Linked DNA regions of Rhodoligotrophos defluvii. The protein of the gene in region 2 binds, or shares a complex with, the protein of the main gene of each other region. Links are inferred from orthologs where the notes say so. Each region holds a gene or a part of one and is shown on either strand. Other genes may lie near its edges.

Region 1 (3,313 bases), on a different replicon or contig from region 2:
GCAAGGCTGGGCGGGTCGAAATCGGCGCGGATGAGGCCCTTGGACGGGCTGGCCTTCTTGATCTCGGCGACGAGACCGTAAGCATCCGCCGCGAGCTTCTCGCGCAGGGCGGTGGCAAAACCGCGGGGTGTGGGGCAAGCACGGGCCTCGCGATCGAGGTCGGCGAAACTCCTTGCCCGTTTCGCTGCGGCGACTTCCTCGCGCTTGTAGGCTGCGATCTCGTCGAGGATGGTGGCCATGGCGCTATCGTCCGTTCGATACGAAAACCAGCCGTTCCAGCACGGCGGCAGCGGCACCTCTGTCGATGGAGGCCGCTGCCCGCTCGACACCTTCGCCCAGCGAGGACACCTCATCGGCCACCAGCAGCGCGACCGCGCTGGTCAAAAGCACGATATCACGGAACGGGCCGGGATGTCCGGCGAGGACGTCGCGGATGGCGCGCGCATTCTCGGCGCCTTCGCCGCCGCGCAAGGCATCCAAGCTCGCACGGGGGAGGCCAGCGTCTTCGGGGGTGATCTCGAAGGTGCGGACGGCGCCGTCCTTGAGCTCGGCCACATAGGTTGGCCCGGTGGTGGTGACCTCGTCGAGCCCATCGGCGCCATGGGTGACCCAGACCCGCTCCGTGCCGAGATTGCGCAGCACTTGGGCGAGGGGCTCCAGCCACTCCCGGGCGAAGACGCCGACCACCTGACGGCGCACCCCGGCCGGGTTGGACAGGGGACCGAGCAGGTTGAAAATGGTGCGGGTGCCGAGCTCGACCCGGCTCGGGCCCACATGGCGCATGGCGGCGTGATGGGACGGGGCGAACATGAAGCCGACGCCGGCTTCCTCGATGCAGCGGGCGATGGTCTCGGGCGAGGCCTCGATATTCACCCCGAGCGCGGCCAAGGCATCGGCGGCGCCGGATTTCGAGGACAGGGCCCGGTTGCCGTGCTTGGCGACCTTGACCCCGCAGCCGGCGGTGACGAGAGCCGCGCAGGTGGAGATGTTGTAGGTGCGGGCGCCGTCGCCACCGGTGCCGACGATGTCGATGGCGTCAGCCGGCGCGGCCACCCGGGTCATCTTGGCGCGCATGGTTTCGACTGCGCCGGTGATCTCGTCCACCGTCTCGCCGCGCACCCTGAGGGCCATGAGCAGGCCGCCGATCTGGGTGGGCGTCGCCTCGCCGGACATCATGATGTCGAAGGCCTGCTTGGCCTCCTCGCGGGTGAGGGAGCGGCCTTCAGCGACCCTGGCGATCAAGGGTTTGAGATCCGCCATGACGCCGCTCAGGCCGCTTTGGCACGCTGCGCAAGGTCGAGGAAGTTGCGCAGCAGCTGATGGCCATATTCCGAGGCGATGCTTTCCGGGTGGAACTGCACGCCATAGACGGGGTGCTGCCTGTGCTGCAGCCCCATGACGACGCCGTCGTCGGTCTCGGCAGTGACCTCAAGGCTGTCGGGCAGGGTGTCCCGCTCGACGATGAGGGAGTGATAGCGGGTCGCCTGAAAGTTATCGTTGATGCCGCGGAACACGCCACGTCCGGAATGGTGGATGGTGGACAGCTTGCCGTGCATCACCTTCGGCGCGCGTACTACCCTGCCGCCATAGACCTGGCCGATGGCCTGGTGGCCGAGGCACACCCCGAGGACCGGTATACTGGCACCGGCCTTCTCGATGAGCTCGACGGAGATGCCGGCCTCGTTGGGCGTGCAGGGCCCAGGAGAGAGCACGATGGCATCCGGGGCCGCCTGGATCACTTCGGGCACGGTGATCGCGTCGTTGCGAAAGACGCGCACCTCGGCGCCGAGCTCGCCGAGATAGTGCACGAGGTTATAGGTGAAGCTGTCGTAGTTATCGATGAGAATGATCATTGTCCCATCCTCGCCTCTCCGGCGAAACGGACCGCCTCCTCGGCGGCGCGGAACAGCGCCTTCGCCTTGTTCACGCATTCCTGCAGCTCGGCCTCGGGGTCGCTGTCGGCCACGACGCCGGCACCGGCCTGCACATACATCTTGCCATCCTTGACCAGGGCCGTGCGCAGCACGATGCAAGTGTCCATGTCGCCATTGGCCGAGAAATAGCCGACGCAGCCGGCGTAGGGGCCGCGCTTGTCGCGCTCGAGCTCGGCAATGATCTCCATGGCTCTCACTTTCGGTGCGCCCGATACCGTGCCGGCGGGAAAGCCGGCGACCAGGGCGGCGATCGCATCATAGCGCTCGTCGAGCCGGCCTTCGACATTGGAGACGATATGCATCACCTGGCTATAGAATTCGAGGGCAAACTGGTCGGTGACCGTGACGGAGCCGATCTTGGCGACGCGGCCTACGTCGTTGCGCCCGAGGTCAAGGAGCATGAGGTGCTCGGCGCGTTCCTTCGGATCGGCCAGCAGCTCCTTCGCCCGCGCGTCGTCTTCCGCAGGGGTGGCGCCACGCGGCCGAGTCCCGGCCAGCGGACGGATGGTCACCTTGCCGTCGCGAACCCTGACCAGGATCTCGGGGCTCGAGCCGATCAGGGAGAAATCCTCGAAATTGAGGAAATAGAGGAAGGGCGAGGGGTTGACCCGACGCAGGGCGCGGTAGAGCGAGAAGGGGCTGAGCGAGAACGCGGTCTCAAACCGCTGGCTCAGCACCACCTGGAAGATGTCGCCGGCGAGGATGTAGTCCTGGGCGCGGCGCACCATGGCCTTGAACTCTTCCGGCGGCGTGTTTGACACCGGCGCAGCAATGGCGGCCGCATCGCAGCGCTCGCGCATGCCATGGTCCAAGTGCCGGTCGAGGGAGGCGGTCACCTCCGCCAGCCGCTCGGCGGCCTGGGCATAGGCCGCCTTGGCCGAAAGGCCGGGCTTGGGGAAGACGGGGGTGACGATGGTGACCTCGTCCTTGACGGCATCGAAGATGGCCATCACCGTCGGCCGCACCAGGATGGCGTCAGGCACGCCGAGCACGTCGGGACCGGGCTCGGGCAGGCGCTCCATCAGGCGCACCATGTCATAGCCCATATAGCCGAACACGCCGGCGGACATGGGCGGCAGATCACGGGGCAAGTCGATGCGCGATTCCGTCATGAGGCTGCGGAGCGCGGTCAGCGGCTCCTCGTCCAGCGGTGTGAACGGGCCGTCCGGTTTGGCCAGGGCCTGGCGATTGATCTCCGCCTTGCCGTCGCGCACCCGCCAGACGATGTCGGGCCTCAGGCCAATGATCGAGTAGCGGCCGCGCACGGCACCGCCCTCGACGGACTCGAGCAGGAGGCTGTAGCGCTCGTCGCGGGCCAGCTTGAGCATGGCCGCGACGGGGGTTTCGAGATCGGCGACCAGGCGGGTGGATACGACCTG
Region 2 (3,306 bases):
AATAGCTTATCTTTCTCCAAAACCGCCACGGCAAGGGCGTTCCGCTTGGCCCTGGATTGCCGCGTCAAGCGCGGCAATGGCGTGAATGGCCAGGGAAGGGGATAGCCGCGGCGAGTTGCCGTGCAACAGGCCCCGCGGCGCCGGCTCCGATCGGCTTTTCATCGAGCCTCACCACCGAGCGCAGGCCGAGGCTGTTGCTCAGGATGATCTCGTCGGCTGCGGCGAGGTCGGCGGGGTCAAGCGAGCGTTCCTGTCCTCCGTGGCGCGCGATGATCTCACCCCTGACGATGCCCGGCAGCACGCCGTCGCTCACGGGCGGGGTCAGCAGCTTACCCTGACGCATGACGAACAGGTTCGCGGCGGAGGCGCAGGCGGCGAGCCCGGCACTGTTCAGCAGGATGGCTTCCTGCCCGCCCTGCTCCTGCGCCTCGATAAGCGCCAGGATGCTGTCGAGATAGCCCAGCGCCTTCACGCGCGAGAGGGGCGAGTGCTCGTTGCGGCGGGTGGAGCGGGCGATGATCGCCGCAATCTCGGTCGGCCGGCTTGCCCAGGGGCTGGCCGTGATGATCACGCCGGGCCGGGGCGGGTCGGCCGGCAAGAGGCCGCGGGGACCTTGGCCACGGGTTATCGTGAGGCGGAGCGAGCCTTCGCGCAAGTTATTGACGGCCACCAAGGCATGAATACGGTCTGCCAGATCTTGGTCAGGCAAGGCCAGCGGCAGGCGCAGGGCCGCAAGCCCTTGGCGCAAACGGGCAAGATGCGCCTCCAGCCGCAACACCCGGCCCTCATGCACCGCCATGGTCTCGAACAGGCCGTCGCCGAGGGTGAAGCCGCGGTCGGCCACCGGCACGGAGGCCTCCGCCGCGGGAACGATGCGGCCGTCAATCGAGATCTGCATGGTCAGGCTGGCCGGAGGTGATTTGCACGGCCTCGATCATGGCGCGGGCCTTGACCAGGCTTTCCTCGTATTCTTCTTCGGGATCGCTGTCGGCCACGATGCCGCCACCGGCCTGGATGATGACCTGACTATCGGCAACGACGGGCGAGCGAATGAGGATGCTCGAATCCATGTTGCCGGAAAAGCCGAGCCAGAAGGCCGAGCCACAATAGGGGCCGCGAGGCGCGACCTCCAGCTCGGCGATGATCTCCATGGCCCTGATCTTCGGGGCACCGGTGATGGAACCGCCGGGAAAGGCGGCCCGCAGCAGGTCGATAGCGTCGTGCTCGGGCCTGAGCCGGCCTTCCACCACCGACACCAGGTGATGCACGGCCGGAAAGCTCTCCAGCCCGAACAGGGTTGGCACCTTGACCGAGCCGGGCAGGCACACACGAGAGAGATCATTGCGCATGAGGTCAACGATCATCAGGTTCTCGGCCCGGTCCTTCTCGCTGGCGATGAGCTCACGGGCGAGGGCCTCGTCCTCCGTCGCATCCCGTCCGCGCGGGCGGGTGCCCTTGATCGGGCGGGTCTCGATATGTCCGAAGCCGTCGAGCTTGAGGAAACGCTCGGGCGAGACCGACAGCAGGGCGGTGTCCGGATCGATGTTGAGATAGACGGAGAATGGCGCGCGGCTACGCTCGCGCAGGCGCCGGTAGAGGTCGAACGGCGCGAGCCCGGAGGGAAGGGGCGCCATGAAGCGTTGGGTGAAGTTCGCCTGATAAATGTCTCCAGCGAGAATATAATCCTTCACGCGGGCAATTCGCTGGAGATAGTCTTCGCGAGGCAGTTCGGCCCTGACGGTGGCGCGCGCAGCGGTGTTGAGGCTGGGCAGTGCCTCCGCCAGCGCAAGCGCACCCTCGAGCCAGTCGGCGCGCTGCTCCGCCCGTCGGCGCCGCTCGGCATCGCCGCGCGCGGGCAGGCCCGAGGAGATGATCCAGGCCCGACGCTCCATACAGTCGAAGGCGGCGATCACGTCATAGAGGCCCACTGCCATGTCGGGGCAGGCAAGCCCTTGACCATTGGGGCCGGGCACGTGTTCCAGATGCCGGTTGAGCTCATAACCGAGCAGGCCGGCGGCGCCGCCCTGGAAAGGGGGTAGACCGTCGCGCAGCGACACCATCCGATAGGGACGGACAGCATTCGCCAGCACATCCCAAGGATTGGCCTGGCAGCGCCTGACCTCGGCGCCTGTGGTCACCGTGACCCGGTCGCCGGCCGCACGCACGGTGGCGAAAGGCGATGCGCAGATATAGGCATAGCGGCTGCGCGCCGCTTCCACCGCGGGGCAGTCGAACAGCAGCGCCATCGGCTGGTCGGCGAACGAGGCAAAGGCGGTCAGAGGGTCACGATATGGAATAGGGCGGACGAGCGGCTGCACCGATCGGCTCTCGATGCCAGCTGATCTTGCCAGTGCAGCAACCGTCATCCCTCTGTCCTCGGTGGCGGCGCGTCAGGCCTTGCGCGGTATGCCAATCACATGGCCGACCTGCGGGGGTATCGGCAAGTCGGCATGAGCCTCGCGCATGGCTTTGATGCGGGCCAGCACGTCATCCGGAAAAGGCGCGCTCTTCTTCAAGTTCATGTCCACGTGCAGGGATATCTGCTCGGAGGTGGCCGACAGGAACCCTTCCTCGGCATGGTACATCTCCTGGAAGATATGGCAGCGCTTCGCGTCATAATCCAGAAGCTGCAGGGTGACCCTGACCGGTGCATCAACCATGAGCTCACGGAGATAAGTGATGTGGACCTCCAGGGTGTAGAACGAGGCGTTCTTTTGCTTGACGTAGTCGGGACCAAGGCCGAACAAGGCGAAGGCCTCGTCGGTGCAGCGGTCGAACAGCACGCTGTAATAGGCCATGTTGAGATGGCCGTTATAATCAATCCACTGCGGCTCGACCCGCATGACTGTCGATTCGAAGGGTGCGCTGAACTTCATGGATTTCCTGGTGTCCCCGAGATCATCTGGCTGCCCGGCGCCGCCGCAAACGAACGGGCGTGGCCGGGCCCAAAGCCATAGCAGACGATGGCAACTGTGCAAGACCGGTTGCGGGTGGCTGCGGCATCGCGTTTCCCATGCGGGGCATGATGCTGCGGAGAGATGGTCTGCTCGGCGGAAAACGTAACTCAGGAGGATGCCCAGCATGGGTGAGCCTGCCAGAACGAGGTCAGCTGCCGGGGTCGCCCAGACGATTGCGGCGCTGCGGGACTTATTGGGGGAACGGCTGTCGACCGCCGAGGCGGTGCGCGACCAGCATGGGCGCGACCAGACGTGGAATGCGGCCGGCCTGCCGGATGCGGTCGCCTTCGTGGAGAGCACGGAGGAGGTGCAGGCCATCGTGAGGGCCTGCGCGGCGACGAACACCCCG

What was found.
Region 1: the proteins of pabB (region 2) and E4P09_RS24795 are in contact, whole or in part, in a solved structure (PDB 8RP0), measured with the Escherichia coli proteins. The link is inferred for Rhodoligotrophos defluvii from one-to-one orthologs.

What each region holds. Positions count from the first base shown.
Region 1 is NZ_SZZM01000009.1:3,704-7,016, reverse strand. Bases 62-3,060 are described here. They hold E4P09_RS24795 (anthranilate synthase component II), read right to left. Parts: upstream 1,854-3,060; coding sequence 1,269-1,853; downstream 62-1,268. Other genes in these bases: trpE (anthranilate synthase component I), read right to left, coding at 1,850-3,060; trpD (anthranilate phosphoribosyltransferase), read right to left, coding at 244-1,260; trpC (indole-3-glycerol phosphate synthase TrpC), read right to left, coding at 62-239. Also shown: more of trpC, read right to left, coding at 1-61; more of trpE, read right to left, coding at 3,061-3,313. UniProt on the Escherichia coli protein: Part of a heterodimeric complex that catalyzes the two-step biosynthesis of 4-amino-4-deoxychorismate (ADC), a precursor of p-aminobenzoate (PABA) and tetrahydrofolate.
Region 2 is NZ_SZZM01000002.1:64,408-67,713, reverse strand. The notes cover bases 125-3,116. They hold pabB (aminodeoxychorismate synthase component I), read right to left. Parts: upstream 2,367-3,116; coding sequence 882-2,366; downstream 125-881. Other genes in these bases: E4P09_RS09445 (FAD-binding oxidoreductase), read left to right, coding at 3,082-3,116; E4P09_RS09450 (thioesterase family protein), read right to left, coding at 2,391-2,876; E4P09_RS09460 (aminotransferase class IV), read right to left, coding at 125-898. Also shown: more of E4P09_RS09460, read right to left, coding at 65-124; more of E4P09_RS09445, read left to right, coding at 3,117-3,306. UniProt on the Escherichia coli protein: Part of a heterodimeric complex that catalyzes the two-step biosynthesis of 4-amino-4-deoxychorismate (ADC), a precursor of p-aminobenzoate (PABA) and tetrahydrofolate.